2 regions of the Brevibacillus sp. SKDU10 genome follow, and region 2 is predicted to be linked to the other one. Evidence: riboswitches for the same ligand, from Rfam matches in the RefSeq annotation. Region 2 holds a riboswitch; the other holds the start of a gene.

Evidence for each region. Region 2 has a riboswitch for cobalamin ahead of nikA (nickel ABC transporter substrate-binding protein). Riboswitches for the same ligand answer to the same signal wherever they lie in the genome.
Region 1: another riboswitch for cobalamin. It lies ahead of AYJ08_RS10015 (DUF4430 domain-containing protein); the one in region 2 lies ahead of nikA (nickel ABC transporter substrate-binding protein).

Annotation. Positions count from the first base shown of each region.
Region 1 is NZ_LSSO01000146.1:22,844-31,197, reverse strand. It holds gene AYJ08_RS10045 (sensor histidine kinase) at 1-891, shown strand, start outside; gene AYJ08_RS10040 (class I SAM-dependent methyltransferase) at 1,527-2,321, opposite strand; gene AYJ08_RS10035 (queuosine precursor transporter) at 2,449-3,135, opposite strand; gene AYJ08_RS10030 (hypothetical protein) at 3,192-3,467, shown strand; gene AYJ08_RS10025 (ABC transporter ATP-binding protein) at 3,639-4,436, opposite strand; gene AYJ08_RS10020 (NAD(P)/FAD-dependent oxidoreductase) at 4,692-6,122, shown strand; adenosylcobalamin (AdoCbl) riboswitch at 6,219-6,371, shown strand; gene AYJ08_RS10015 (DUF4430 domain-containing protein) at 6,424-6,819, shown strand; gene AYJ08_RS10010 (hypothetical protein) at 6,809-7,360, shown strand; gene AYJ08_RS10005 (1-propanol dehydrogenase PduQ) at 7,629-8,354, shown strand, end outside.
Region 2 is NZ_LSSO01000204.1:13,954-22,307, reverse strand. It holds gene AYJ08_RS20795 (ABC transporter ATP-binding protein) at 1-724, opposite strand, end outside; gene nikC (nickel transporter permease) at 741-1,571, opposite strand; gene nikB (nickel ABC transporter permease) at 1,574-2,512, opposite strand; gene nikA (nickel ABC transporter substrate-binding protein) at 2,548-4,179, opposite strand; cobalamin riboswitch at 4,338-4,526, opposite strand; gene AYJ08_RS20775 (nitroreductase family protein) at 4,802-5,425, opposite strand; gene AYJ08_RS20770 (DoxX family protein) at 5,674-6,060, opposite strand; gene AYJ08_RS20765 (MarR family winged helix-turn-helix transcriptional regulator) at 6,169-6,660, opposite strand; gene AYJ08_RS20760 (flagellin N-terminal helical domain-containing protein) at 7,327-8,354, opposite strand, start outside.

The sequences.
Region 1 (8,354 bases), on a different contig from region 2:
CTTCTGACCAAGCCTTATGCCACTTACTTTCAACAGATCTCCAATGGCATTCATCATCTTGCCAATGGTAATTTCACAAATAGGGTTCATATTCCCTCGAATGATGAGTTTGGCGATATTGCAAAAGATATTAATTTGGCGAGTGAGAAGTTGCAAAAAGCGGTCGAAAGAGGAGATTTCGCAGAAAATAGCAAGGACCAGCTAGTATTGAATTTAGCCCATGATTTGCGCACCCCGCTGACTTCTGTTATAGGGTATTTAGATTTCATTCTACAAGATGATCATTTGACCCCAGAACAAGTCAGGCATTATATGGCCGTTGCTTTTACCAAGTCTCAACGTTTAGAAAAGCTGATCGATGAATTATTTGAAATCACGAGAATGAATTATGGAATGCTTCCCATTGAGAAGAAGCCAATCGATTTAAGTGAACTGCTCGTGCAATTAAAAGAAGAACTATACCCTGCCTTTGAGAAAAACCAACTGGTAGCAAGACTGAACGTAACGCCTCAGCTAAATATTTTGGGAGATGGGGAACTGCTGGCGCGGGTGTTTGAAAATCTCTTGACCAATGCCATTCGTTATGGAAATGATGGTCAGTTTGTAGATATTAGTTGTTATCTGGATGTCGAGGATGTGGTAGTAGAGATAGTCAATTATGGAAATTGCATTCCTCCAGAAGAGCTGCCGCACATTTTTGAAATGTTCTATACAGGTGACCAGGCACGAACTCATCAGGGAGGAAGCACAGGTCTGGGGTTATTCATTGCGAAGAATCTTGTAGAGCAGCATCATGGTGTTATTTCTGTGGAAAGTAATGTGATCCAAACATGTTTTAAAGTGCGTTTACCGCAGAATTTTCATCAAAAGACCCAAGATTTTAAAGACTAACCGAATTAATTAAGAATTATTTTAGATTTACCCTGCTTATTTTTTAAACAGTGGTCCCTATCCTATAGGATGAAAGGGGAAGCTGTGGATGAAGAAGTGGGGTTTTTTAGTTATTATCATAGTTTGGTTGCTTGGATATACAACGATCATTCAGGATACGGATTACACAAAAAGGATAGTATCAATTGTGAAAAATATGAGGTCGATTCATATCCTCTGGCCGAAACGGTAAAGGCAAAGAACCGTCCGATATGGAGGATTCGAACGGTCGCTTTCCTAATAACGAAATGTTACATGTCATAGCTGATAGCAAATGTGAAAAACAGAAAATAAACGATATAAATCACTAGCACATGAATATGATATCTAGTACAAATTTTTTGAATCAACGGGGCGATGAATGCATCCGCTAATTGAAATAATACATATAACAGAGCTAATTCGATAAGCAAGAGAATATAAATGCTATCGAACGAGTTTCGTAGTAAACGATCAAAATAAACGACTATACCCAAAGCAATGAAATAGGAACACAACGAATATTTATCTACTTTAATAAACCTTAGAACCACCCTTCCGTTCATAGGGCCGCGAATAAATCCTGCACGTAATGCTTGTGTTTATTCAGCCTAGCTTCACTCACCAGTTTTGTCATTCTTGTCAGCTTTTCCCGTCTTGTTAGCAATCGCTTCAAAGGTAATGATTTTTGTTGTGTTGGTTGGATATGCCTGGAACTGATAATCAGCGGAAATGATAATCTGCTGAAATCCAATTTTTTCAAGAATCATTCTAAATTCCTCTACGCCGTACCAACGTAGGGGAAAACGTTCTAACTCAGTTTCAACTAGAGTTCCATTACGCCATTTTTCATATCTGCCGTAAGAAATACTATATTGATTAATATAATCTACTTCAACTAAAGTATCTTGATATGTGATCACATCAGCGTTATCACATGTCCATGTTCTTGTTGAGGTTGTACCAAAGCTGAACTCTTTTTGTAAAAATAGATCAATGATTAATTTTCCGCCGTTTTCCAGACTGTGATAAAAATTTTGTAAGGCTTTGATGGATGCTTCTCTCTCATGAATCAGTAAAAATGTTCCAGCAGGTATGATAATGGCCTGATACAGGGTAGGTGATAAATAAGTTTCCATCGTTGCTTCAATCAGGGCTGGAGAAACCCCCTTTTTTTGGCAGTTATTCTGGCAGATTCGAAGCATTTCTGGGGAGCTGTCATATCCTTCTACCTGTAAACCACTTTCCAAGAGTGGAATAAGTATCCGACCTGTACCTACAGCAGGTTCAAGGATTTTTCCTTTATATAGGAGTAATCGTTGTTTATAAAATTCTACATCACCAAATGAATGTCCAATTGGTTTATCCAAATCATATACTTCTGAAGATAAACGGTTATAAAAGCCAAGCATACTAATACTGCCTCCTCTTATCAGAAAATTATAACATTTCATTGGTTAAATCAAAAGTCCGCTTGCCACACGAATTTTCATGTACAAACGGACTTTTGATTTTCAGAGGATAGCTAGTAATGAATACTTAGCTTTCTTTGGTAAACGTAAAGTTACGTGCAATATATAAAATCGGTGTAGAAGCAGCCGAAACCACGAATTTAATCAGATAGGTTGTGAGTAAAATGTCAAACCAAGTATCCATAGGCAGTACCCCTAAAAAAGCAATGGTGCAGAAGAGTACGGTATCAACTAATTGGCTAATTAAAGTGCTTCCGTTATTTCGAATCCATAATTGATTTGGTTTCGGACATACCTTCTTTAAGAAAGTATAAATACGGACATCTAAAAACTGACTAATAAAATATGACGTTAAACTAGCAACTACCAATCTAGGCATAAAGCCAAAAATCATGGCTAAGGCATCCTGCTTCGCCAGCTCATCAGGATGAGGTACAAATGTAAGGGCCATCTTCATGATAATGGTTGTGGTAATTAGCGTGAAGAAGCCAAACCAGACAGCTTTTTTCGCTTGCTCTTGCCCATATTTTTCATTGAGCAGGTCACTGCATAGATAGATGGTTGCATACATCGTATTTCCAAGCGTCATGGCAAAACCAAACAGCTCAACGATTTTCACTACTTGAATGTTGGCCAGCACGGTAGCAAATCCAATCCAAGCATACAAGCCTACTTTGCCAAAAAAACGATAGCATAATAAGAATAAGACAAAATTGACCAGCACAAAGCCGATCCCAAACCATAAATTAAACATGTATCCTCCTAGTTTTGATAACGCGGGAGATCTCGAACCGCGAAGAGTGTATGAAGTTGTTACAAGGACTCATTGTAACAAGCTTCACCCTGTGGTTCAATGCTTTTTTCCACATCAATAGTTATTCTTTGATGGAGGAGGATCATTTAACCAGCAATCAAAAAAATTTTTTAGAAAAAACAAGCCAAGTAAAAAGAATTCTCTTTCTCCCAATGCAAAAAAGAGCAGCAAATAGCTGCCCTATATGGAATATGCTTAAAGAATCAGATGTAAAATCTCATCGACCCACTCCGAATTCTCAGCTATATAATATTTTCGATATAGCTGCTTGAGGATCTTCTTACATTCAGTCTCTTTGTTTACGTTTTGTTTTAATTCCTACACATCATAAAATCAATCCTTTGTTTTTGTAATTCTATTATAAATCTGCTTACTTATATGGATATCTTTTTCTTTTTTTCTATAAAATTTTCTATTTGAATAGATACAACTCATCAAGGACGCTAGCCGACAGGTTCTTTACAAAACAACCAATGTCGGCCCATAACGTGTTCAAGCTGAATCTCGATCCCAAAGAAACGGGATAAAAGCTCTGGAACAAGCATGTCTTGTGTCTGACCAGAATCAAAAATGCTGCCATCCTTGAGTAAGAGCGTATGAGTAAAGCAAGGCAAAATTTCTTCTATATGATGGGTGACGTAGATAATGGTGGGAGAATTAGGCTGTTTCGCCATTGTTTCAACGTACAGTAATAATTGTTCACGAGCTATAAAATCAAGACCCGTTGTAGGCTCATCTAAAATCAACAATCGTGGGGATGCCATTAGGGCACGGGCTAATAAAATACGCTGACGTTCCCCTTGTGACAAAACCTGATAGGGACGATGCTCTAAATGAGTGCAACCAAATTGTTCTAATAGAGCTTTTGCCTGCTCTATCTCTTCTTGAATCTTTGGCTCGTAAAGGCTTAAAGAAGCGTGTTTACCAGATAATACAATATCTAGCGCGGTATCGCCGCCTCGAAGCTGTTGTTGCAGAGAACTACTGACAAGGCCGATTTCTTTGCGTAACTGTCGCAAGTCATAGGTACCGAATTTTTTCCCAAGAACCTCAATTTCTCCAGAAGTAGGCCAAATATAACCGTTTAGAAGCTGTAGGATGGTTGATTTACCTGATCCATTTAGACCGAGTAGACACCAATGCTCTTGAGAATGAATGTTCCAGCTTATTTCTTTAAGAATAGGTGTATCACCGCGTTTCCAGCTTACCTTGTTTAAAGTAAGAATTGGTTCAGCATGCACGAGTAGGTTCTCTCCTTTTTCGTCTTTTTAATCATTGTACTAATTTTCTGTCTTATATATCAATCTAGAAATGAAAGGATTAAGAAGGAAATATCGTTTAATTATATTTTTTCTCAACAACAATTACAAATCAATAATACGAACAAAAAATAAATATTATATAAAAATGTTCGGATTATTTCTTGATTATTTAAGAAGCAATGTTATAATCAATAAGGCTTGTAATTTCCTAACATTTTCAAGGGGGCAACATCTATGAATTATGATGTTATCATTGTCGGAGCTGGTCCAGCAGGAATTTTTACGGCATATGAATTAATCCATAAAAAACCTGATTTACAGATCCTGTTGATTGAGAAAGGACATAATATTTACTCGCGTCGCTGTCCCATCCTTGAGAAAAAAATCAGTAAATGTCCGCCTCCAGCAGGTCGAAAGGATTTTAGTGGTTGCTTGCCAGCCTGCTCAATTACCAACGGATTTGGTGGAGCAGGAGCTTATTCAGATGGAAAATTTAACATCACGACAGAATTCGGTGGCTGGATGACCGATTATTTAGCACCTTCTGAAGTGCTTGAACTGATTAAATATGTTGATGATATTAATTTAAAACACGGAGCAACCTCCAATATAACCGATCCAACTACGGAGGCAGTCCGTGATATAGAACGTAAGGGGCAAGCCGTTGGACTGAAACTACTGCGTGCAAATGTCCGCCATTTAGGTACGGAACAAAACTTAGAGATTTTGAAAAGTATCTGCGAAGAGCTAGAACCAAAAATCACAATGATGTTTAAGCAGGAAGTGGAAGATATCATTGTTGAGAAAACGGAAAATGGTAAAGAAATTCGCGGAATTACCTGTAAAAAGGGTCAGGAGTACCGAGCGAACAAAATCGTTATTGCTCCTGGCCGAGACGGCTCGCAATGGTTCGGCGAGATTTTGAAAAAACAGGGTCTGCGATTGAGTAACAATCAAGTAGATGTGGGGGTTCGTGTAGAAACGACCAATGTAGTCATGGAAGAAATCAATAAGCATCTATATGAAGGGAAGTTCTTGTTCAAATCTTCTACGGATCAAATTGTGCGAAGCTTTTGTTCCAACCCAAGCGGTCATGTAGTTGTAGAAAATCACAGCGGCGTGATGGCGGCTAACGGGCATGCATACAAGGATGAGAAGCTGGGGTCCCCTAACACGAACTTTGCTCTGCTTGTGTCTCATGTCTTTACAGAACCATTTGATAAGCCAAACGAATACGCTAAAGAGGTGTCAAGGCGAGCGAATGATCTTTCTAACGGCTCCGTGATTGTACAGCGCTTTGGCGATATAAAACGTGGTCGGCGATCTACAGAAAAACGACTGAAAGAGGGATTTATTGAGCCAACGTTAAAAGAAGCCGTACCAGGTGATCTCGGCTTAGTATTACCATATAATACAATGAAAAGCTTAATTGAAATGGTGGAGGCACTCGATCATGTTACGCCGGGCATTGCAAGTGAACACACGATGTTTTATGGAGTAGAAGCGAAATTCTATTCAGCACGTCCATATTTGAATCCCCATTTTGAAACAGAAATTATTGGTTTATATGCAGGCGGTGATGGAGCAGGGTTAACGCGAGGGCTTGCGCAAGCAGGAGCATGCGGCGTTCATATTGCTCGGGGAATTTTACGTCAACTGTCTTAAAATATGGAAGAATACAACTATATTTTGTCACAACAGTATGATTGTCAAGTCCATTTCTTATGCTATAATATTTTCAAATGGGTCACACCTCATTAACGTAAATAATAATAGTTTTAGGCAATGGAAGTTTGGTGCAAATCCAACGCGGTCCCGCCACTGTGATAGACTGTTTTCCGGTCTTAAGTCAGGTCTTTTGCCTAAAAACTACTGAAAGGCTAACCATTTCGAGGCGAAAGTGGTTAGTCCATGTCTAGTGATGTTCCCGCCTCACTAGACTTTTTTAATGGAGAAAGGAGCGAATATGGTAAGAAGAGTTTGTCAAATCGCCTTACTTATTGCACTTGCGATGGTAAGTGTAGTGGGTTGTTCAAATAATGATGCAGCACAAAACACAGCAGCAGAAGAAAAGGTTGAAAACAAGATCGTTGTGGAAGTTTCAAGCGATCAGGGCAAAACCAAAATTGCTGAAAAAACAATTCAATTCAAAGGGGATCAAACCTTGTATGAGTTGATGAAAACCAATTTTAAAGTGGAAGACGATAATGGATTTATCACGTCAATTGAGAATGTGAAGCAAAATCCAGCAGAGAAAAAGTATTGGCTATACGAAGTGAACGGAGCACCAGCGGTTACAGGAGCCAAGGATCTTAAAGTCAAAGATGGCGATGTCATTAAGTGGGATTTACATGCCTCCTAACTACCAAATACACAAAGCACCCCTATCCAGTGTAAGAGGCATAACGCTGCTAGCTATCTTAGCTGCCTTGTCTGTTGCTGGCCGGATTGCACTGTCGTCCATACCTAACGTACAGCCCGTGACAACATTTGTCATTCTTATGACAATTCTCATGGGACTTCGATATGGTTTGTTGCTTGCGATAATTGTGATGATTTTGTCAAATATGGTTCTGGGAATCGGGATTTGGATTATCCCGCAGATCGTTGCGTACTGTGTAATTGTCGTGGTAACCGGCATATTTATACGTCCTGTGTTTCCAAAGCTTTCCTTGTTCGTGATGGCCATATACGCCGGATTTACAGGAATGCTTTACGGGTTTATTAACTCTCTTTGTCAGATACCGCTTTACGGTTCATCTTATTTTCTTGCTTATTATCTAGCAGGAGTCTCCTATGATACGATGCATGCAATTGGGAATTTTGTTTTTTATTTCGTACTCGCACCTCTTTTACTTCCTTTGTTGAACAAATTGATAAATCAACATTTTGCTAAGTCTTGACAATCTGAACAGGCACAAAGTAGTGCTTGCCGAATCATATCAAACCTTTGACGTAAAAGGTTTTTATACACAAAGACGTGTATAGTGTTTTTAAAAATAACAATCAATACATAGTTGACTATATGGTAAATATAGTAGTACAGTATTGGTAGAAAACAGAATACAGGTTACACAAAGACGTGTTACTTATGTAGATAGCAAAGAGGCTTTTAAAGGGTATGCTCCCTTCTAAAAAGCCTCTTTTTTTATTCCAAATGGAGGTGTCAGCATGGATAAGGTTAGTTTTAAAACAGATATTTACATGGGACAAGGCGCTTTAAATCGTCTGCAGGATCTGAAAGAAAAACGAATTTTTATTGTCACAGACCCTTTTATGGTTCAATCGGGAATGATTCAGCATGTCATTGACCAAATTGACGAAAGTAATAAGCACATGGTTTTTAGTGATATCGTTCCAGACCCGCCAATCGAGGTTGTTGTAAGTGGAATGAAAGCCCTCAGTGAGTTTGAAACGGATACGATTGTTGCACTAGGAGGAGGCTCAGCTATCGATGCAGCGAAAGCAATGAAATATTTTGCGAAACAAGTGTCGAACCAAAAAGACCTTCCTTTCATTGCGATTCCGACAACAAGTGGAACAGGATCAGAGGTAACCGCATTTTCTGTTATTAGTGATCAGCAAAAAAATATTAAGTATCCTCTAGTGTCGAATGATATGACGCCAGAAGAAGCTATTTTAGACCCAGAGCTGGTAAAAAGTGTTCCTGATTTTATTACAGCCGATACGGGAATGGATGTTTTGACGCATGCCATCGAGGCGTTTGTGTCTACCAAAGCAAATGATATTTCTGATGCTCTTGCGGAAAAGGCGATGAAGCTTGTCTTTGAATATTTAGTAAGAGCATACAAGGATGGTAATGATTTAGAGGCACGTGAAAAAATGCACAATGCTTCATGCCTTGCAGGGATGGCCTTTAATGTTACATCACTGGGT
Region 2 (8,354 bases):
ATGCCGGTGCCTTTTCAACAATATAGCCAGCATACATGACAGCTACTTCATCAGCTATCTGAGCAATGACTCCCAAATCGTGTGAAACTAATAAAATACCGGTATTATATTCTTTTCTAATATGATCCAACTGCCTCAAAATCTGAAGTTGATTCGTCGCATCGAGTGCAGTCGTTGGCTCGTCCGCGATAAGAATCGAGGGCTGTATGGACATCGTGATTGCAATCATCACACGCTGGAGCATACCGCCGCTTAACTGAAATGGATATTGCTTCAATACATTTGCTGGATTTGGCAAGTCCATTTTTTCCAGATGCTCCAAAGCTATTTTCTGTGCTTGTCGCTTGGTAATAGGCAGATGAGTTCTAAGTGTTTCAATAAAATGTCTGCCAATTGTACGCACAGGATTAAAGGCAGTCATCGGATTTTGCATGATAAAAGCGATCTCGCTACCGCGTATTTTTCTTACCTCTTCTTCTGAACAGGTCAGCAAATCTTTATTGCGAAACGTGATGCTCCCTTCTACCACCTTTGCCTGTTCAGGCAAAAGATGTAATAAAGACATGCATGTCATCGTTTTACCTGATCCGCTTTCTCCAACAAGCCCAAGCACTTTTCCAGCCTCTATTTCAAAGCTTACCTCATTGACAGTCTGAGTCACCCCATGCGGTGTTGATACAACTATATGTAAATTGTTAACAGTTAGAATGGGGTGCTGTGCCATCTTCTGATCCTCCCTTCTATTTTCTTTTTAGGTCTAAGGCATCCCTCAATGCTTCTCCGAACAGGTTGAAAGCGATCACGACAAGTAAGATCATCATCCCTGGATACAGCATCAAGGAAGGGTTATTTCTAAAAAACGGTTTACTGTCATTGATCATCATTCCCCACTCCGCTCCTGGCGGCTGTATGCCAAGTCCTAGAAATGAGAGACCAGAAATAGCTAAAACAATTCCTCCGATGTCCATAAAAGCTAAAACGACCACCTGCGATATAATGGTGGGTAAGATATGCTTTAGAACAATGACCAGCTTTGGTGTTCCGCACACTTTTGCTGCTAAGATAAAGGGTTGCTCCTTCACACTAAGAACCATTCCTCGAATGATTCGGGCATAAAACACCCATTGGACAAGGACCATAGCAAAAATCATATTGCCCAGACCGGGCCCGAGGATTCCAATCAAAGCTAATGACAGAAGCAAGCTTGGAAAAGCCATGAATATATCACAAATTCGCATGAACAGATAATCAACCCAACCACTTCGATAGCCTGCAAAAATACCGACCGGAAGACTAATTAGCATGGTAAATCCCATGACAAAAAAGGCTGTCCCCAGTGAGGTTTGTGTTCCATAGATCAGCCGAGACCATATACATCTGCCCAAATGATCTGTCCCTAACGGAAACTTCGAGGAAGGGCCTTGTAGCTTTTGCGTGATATCAACTAGATTCGGATCATTTGGAGACAAAAAAGGAGCAAACAGAGCCAATAGTATCATGAGGATGATAATCATGCCGCAAATGATCATGAGCTTTTGTGACAGTAGCTTTTGCTTCATTTTTTTCAACACGCTTATTGCTCTCCTTCCCATTTTATCCGGGGATCTAGGAAAGCATATGCAATATCCACAAGGAGATTGCAGACGACAAAGATCACACCCATAAACAATAAACAGCTCTGAATCATCGGATAATCACGGTGTAAAATAGAAGTGACAAACAAGGAGCCCATACCAGGCCATGCAAAGACGGTCTCAACAATAACGGCTCCGCTTAGCATGTTTCCAATGCTCATGCCAAGTCCAGTTAACACAGGTAATAAGGATTTTTTAAACACATGTCTACCGATGATTAGACTTTCTCGCAGCCCTCTCGCTCTCGCATATACGACAAATGGCTCATTCAAGTTTTCTAGCATACTGGTGCGAAGCAAGCGCATGTACGTACCTATATAAGGAAAAGCCAATGTCAGGGCCGGAAGCACTAGATGGGCAAAAGTTCCTCTTCCCAATACGGGAAATAAATCTAACTTTACCGATAAAAAATAGATGAACAGAAATCCGAGCCAAAAAGCAGGCATCGAGACGCTTACAAAGGCCAGCATCCTGCTAACCTGATCAATTAATTTCCCCTTGTAAAGGGCAGAAATCATTCCTAAAGGTAAACTAATAAAAATAATCAGGAGCAATGAAGCACATGCGAGTTGCATTGTCGGGAAGAAATGGAGAATAATTTCATCCCATATAGATTTCTTCGACACATAAGAAATCCCTAAATCCAATTGAACCACTTTTCCTAACCAATTTACATACTGGATATACAGGGGCTTGTCCAGCCCTAGCTCTGCTCGAAGGGAAGCCACTGCCTCATCTGTTGGAGGAATATGTGACGCCCTCAAGTAAGCTACGGCCGGATCCCCGGGGGTTAAGTGGAGCAGAATAAAAGTGATCAGAGAAATTCCCAATAATATTGGCAGTAAACTTGTGAGACGTTTAACAATAAACCAACCCATTTACTACTCCTTCGCCGTTTTTACATAACCCCACTTCACTTCATATCAATGGTAGTGAAAGGCACTTCGTATTCTTGAGGCAAGAAATGAACCCCGCTCAGATTTTTATGATAGACCGCTATATTAGATTGATAAGATATTGGTAAGTAAGCAGCCTGTTCGTGCAATGTAGTTAAAATATCTGTATAAAGCATCTTTCTGTGTGCTTCGTCTGTACTTACTAATACTTCCTTGATTTTTCCATCTAATTCTTTCTTGCCTGGTAGCCCTGATAGAGCTTTGTAATCTGGACTGCCGCCTTCCGAAGGTGTTGTGATAGCAGATAAATAGGAATGTGGATCAAATGGAACACCCCAGCTTGCCGTAAATAATAAATCAAAGCTGCCTTCATTGGCTGTAGCCCAAAAATCCTCTTCTTCCTTACTAGTCAGCTTAATATCTATCCCTAATTTTCTAAACTCACCTTGGGTATATTCTGCGATCGCCTTCTGGATGTTGTCTGAGCTAATAAACATCAGCTCCAATTGTAGCGTTTTTCCAGCCTTCTCTCGAAATGGTTTGCCATTTACTTGTTTCCAGCCCGCTTCATCCAATAACTGTTTCGCTTTTTCTTCATCGTGTTCATACGGTTTTACATCAATCTTCGTATATGGAATGGTAGGTGCAAATAACGTATCAGCTTTTCTTTCTGTGCCGTAAAAGATATGATCGATGACAGCCTGCTTATCAAAGGCATGCTGGATGGCTAGACGTAATTTACGCTCTTTGAGAGCTTCTCTGTTCGTATTAAAGAGTAACGCCCTTGTAGCCGTAGGTTCTGATAATTTGGTTTCATATTTTCCCGATTCCTTCAGAAACCGGAACGAATCCTGACTTATGACTCCGTTTCCAAAAATCAGATCGATGTCCTTTTTCTCAAAAGCTAGCACTCTCGATTCACCGTCAGGTATGACTTTAACAATTACCTTATCGACTTTCGGTTTCTCGCCCCAATACTTCTCGTTTCTTGTAAAGACAGCCCTTTCATTTTTCTTATATTCGCTTAGTACCCATGGACCTGTCCCAATCGGTGACTTGAGCCCGTCTTTAAATGTGTTTTGGCTATCAGGAAAGGCGGCTTCTCCTACAAATCGTAAAGGTCTGATGTACGTAAGCTCCTGAAGAGTTGGGTAATATGGCTTGTTCAAAATCAATTTAAACGTAAAATCGTCCACTACCTCCGTACTTTTAATTTGATTTATTAATTCCATCCATTCATGTTGGGGAGCATTAGCTAAAACCGTATCGAAGTTTTTCTTCACGATTGTAGCATTAAACGGCGATCCATCCGAAAATGTAACATCTTTTCTTAGATGAAACACGTATTCTTTTCCATCCTTCGATACATCCCAGCTTTGGGCCAGCCACGGTTTAAGCTCCCCGCCTTCACCGTAGTAAACGAGAGATTCATATACCATAGCTTGTGAGAACCATTGATTCGGAAAATAGGTATGAGGATTTACGTCCCCAATATCTCCGGACCAGGAAAACGTAAGAACTTTTGAACTATCTTGATTTGCTCTATTTTCTCCTTCTTTTGTTGTGTTACCACAGCCAGCGACAATAATTGTCAGCATCGCTACTAGTCCAACAAAAGAAGTAATAAATCTAGACCGTTTCAAAAACATTTTTATCACCTTTTATATAATTTAATTATTCTAAAAATGTTAAAACACAAAAAAACATTGCCAACCAGATTAAAAAGGTCAGAAATGCCTATCGTTTATGAACACATCACATCGGTCTTTTAGCATTCAAAACACCTCCCTATCTCCCCGTAGGTCTAACAGCATTTCTAGAATAGGCAGGTCTTCTGACTTGGGTTCATCATCTCCATGCGTCTTCCCAGATATGATCCAGTGACATGTTTGCATAAGACTCCCCCTTACAGCGGCGGGACCGTGCCGGATTTACACCGGCTTCCCTTTTAAGTATCCGTTTATGAAACAAATACACCTATTCCACTACCATATGTAGTTTTTCCTTATGGAAATATTCACTTTATATCCTTTTTTTGAAAGTAGGACAAAAAGTTTACCTAGAACAAATTATATTCGTTATTCCAAGTTTACGCTATATGAAATTAAAGCCCTTCTATAATTCCGCTCAGGAGATCGAACATTTTTGCCCAAAGAGGTTTAAGAAGATGCTAGGATCAGGTTCATCTATAAAAAGCTCCAATTCCTCTACAGTAAGAAAACATTGCAACAGCATGTCCCATTAACAGCTTTAGCAATGTTTTCATAGAAATCACATACCGTTGTAGCTTACAAACTCTCCGTTCGGCTTACGATAGCCGCGTGGACGTTGGCTTGAGAGCTTTTCTTTTCCGATAGTAATCATCATGACAGTTTCATATCCATCAGGAATTTCTAATATTTCCTTTATAGCACCTGGATCAAATCCAATCATCGGGCACGTATCCCAGCCTTTATCTTTCGCAGATAGCATGAACAGCATCGCAGAAAGGCTTGCATTACGAATGGCTTCTTCCTTCATAAAGGATTCACCCTTACCCTCATATATCCCTGTAACAGTCTCAACGGTACGATCCAGCTCTTGTTTACTCAAAATTCCGAGATGATGCATGCCCTCGTTTATTTTTTCCACCGCTTGATAAGCGTAACGATTGCCCAACACCAAAATGACTGCTGAAGCTGAATGCACCTTATACTGCTTGCAGGATTCATAAATTTTTTCTTTCAAGACTGGATCCGTTACGACAAGATAATGTGTATGCTGAAGATTAAAAGCAGAAGGAGCATATTTAGCCAAGGTAAAGATCTCTTCAAGCTCGGATCGGGTAATTTCTACCCCTTCAATGAAATTATTTGCGGAACGTCGACTTTTCACTAGGCTTGTAAATTCACTCATGTAAACTCCCTCATCTCATGTATGTATCGAAATTGTTACAGGGGGGAAGACGCGTTTTCTCTACACTTACTCGCTCCCCCTGCTTTTTGTATCGAATATAATTCTACTTTTTACTTTGTTGATTCTTGTCTAAATGTTACTTCTTTAGACCTATATATCGCGGCATTGTTCACGTTATACCTTATTATCATACAATAGAGTACGTGAATCTGGATACCTTTCTTTTCAGGTCCGTCCTTAGGCAAAACTTATGCAAATAAAACATATGCACCTGGACCAATCAACGCAACGCCGATAGCTACCGCTAGCAATACCAGATTGTATTCCATACCGTTCTGAGTAATCCATAATCCATTTTTTCCATGTACAGTAAAAATAGCGATCAGCATAGTAACAGCGATTAGTGCTCCTCCTACCCAAGTAAACACACCAGAGGCAAAAAGCAATCCTCCAACAATTTCACTGGCTCCTGCCATGAAAGCCATTAACAAGCCGGGCTTCACACCGATTGATTCTAACCAACCTGCTGTTCCCTTTAAGCCATGCCCGCCGAACCATCCAAATAATTTCTGTGTACCATGACCAATAAATAAAAGTCCCACAACTAATCGAATAAGTAAAAGTCCTGCATTCATTTTCTTTTTCCTCCTCAGGAATATGTTTTATTTTAAGTATCTTCAATTAAAGATATATGAGATAGATGGATAATATGCTTCTTTTTATTATCGCATCTGTTTTTTCAGCTACTTATCTACAAAATTCATTTGGGCTGACTTCCCTAGCTTTTTTAACAAGGTGATGGTAATCTCTTTTTCTTCAGGAGACAGTCCATTCATTGCTTCTGCTAGCTTTTCTCGATGCTTCGGAAAAATCTCTTGGAGAAATTGCTCTCCTGCTTGTGTTAATTCCGCATAGATCACGCGTCGATCATTCGGACAGGGCTTACGAAGCAAATAGCCTTTTTTTTCTAGCTTATCAACCACATAAGTAATATTTCCGCTAGAGATTAAAATCTTATCTCCAATTTGCTGTAGAGGCTGCCTGCCTTTGTGAAATAACAATTCTAGGACGCCAAATTCAGTCGGATTCAATCCATATTGTCGAATATCCTTCTGAACATGAGCAGACGTCCAATTAAAGGCGCGAGATAAGACAACGAACAAATGGAGAGATTGCTCTTGAGCTTTATTAACATCCGTAATCATGTCCGTTTGCTTTCCCTGTTTGTCCTGCATTTTGTTCTCTCCTTTCCTTGATTATTTTATCTTACCTTTTACAAAAAATAATTCAACATGTCTCACTTTTTAATATCTTAAATTTGAGATATATGAAGCATATCCTATTTTTTGTGTGTTGTCAACTAGTAAACTAAAAATATATGAAAAACAACAATGTGGCTGCTGAATCTGGTTATATCTGCATTACTACACAATCAAATTTTACTAAGTGGAAGCCTTATCAGCTTCGGTTACAAACAGTTTTTGGATAGGAATCTCCTCTTCTTTTAGTCCATACATTAGCCCATACAATGGTCTTAAATCCATTTCCAAATCGCACAGTGCTAGTATCTCTTCAGCCCTTAGCAATAGCTTGCTCTTCATAAGGAAAGAGCAGGAGTTGTGTCTTTACCCACGGCAATGCACAGGTGAGGAAAAGCAATGGCAATCTTCCAGCTCCCTAGTTCTTTTGTTCTTTTTATATAGTCATTCTCTGTTACAACATCGCCATACTCTTTTAGATGGTAATAAGCACTGCTTACAAGATTATCTTATTCACGGTCGAAATTACTTTGCTAAGCAAATGAATCGTTTATACTTGGAGTCATTTAAGGTAGCTATTTTTACAACAAGAAAAGACCTAACTGAATTGTTAGGTCTCCTCTTATCATTATCATCGTTAGATTAACGAAGTAATTGAAGTACGCCTTGAGGCTGTTGGTTAGCTTGTGCAAGCATGGCTTGAGCTGCTTGAGTAAGAATGTTGTTTTTCGTGAAGTCCATCATTTCTTTCGCCATATCAACGTCACGGATACGAGATTCAGCAGCTGTCAAGTTCTCAGCAGTTGCTCCCAAGTTGTTGATTGTGTGCTCTAGACGGTTTTGGTTCGCACCTAGTTTAGAGCGCTCTTCGGATACTTTGTTAAGAGCGTTGTTGATTGTTGTGATTGCTTTATCTGCTGCTTTTTGTGTGGAGATGTTAACACCTGTTTGGTCATCTTTGTCTGTAGCTGCAGCGATATCTTTTGCGGCAACAGCGGCAGCTTTAGTTGTTCCATTAGTAGTAGTAGCTTCGATGCCAATCTTTTTAAGAGCATCTACTACTTCTTGTTTTGTTGCAGTAATAGCACCTACAGACTTATCATCTTTAGCTTGTTCTTGTTTCAATGTTACGACAACATTACCATCTTTATCAATTTTTGCTGTTGTTTCTTTTACTTCAGCATTACCGTTTGTTTTTGATGCTTTCAATTCTACTTTAAAGGTATCTTCAGAAATATTACCTACTTTAATATCTGCATCAAGCGCAGTTTCTTTGGACTGAAGACCATTTACACCAAGCTCTGTGTTGCTCATGTCGTTAATGCTCAATTTGATACTTTGTCCTTGGTTAGCACCGATATGGAATGTTTTGTCTTCAAAAGATCCATCCAATACTTTTTGGTTGTTGAATTCTGTGTCTGTAGAAATACGTTTGATTTCTTTGGACAATTCATTAACCTCTGCCTGAAGCTTTTGACGGTCTACGCCTTCGTTGGTGTCAGAAGATGCTTGAACGGCTAGTTCGCGCATACGTTGCAGGATGCTGTGTGTTTCAGTTAATGCACCCTCTGCTGTTTGGATCAAGGAGATACCATCTTGCGCATTTTTAGAAGCCATTTCTAGACCGCGGATTTGTCCACGCATTTTTTCAGAGATCGCTAGACCTGCTG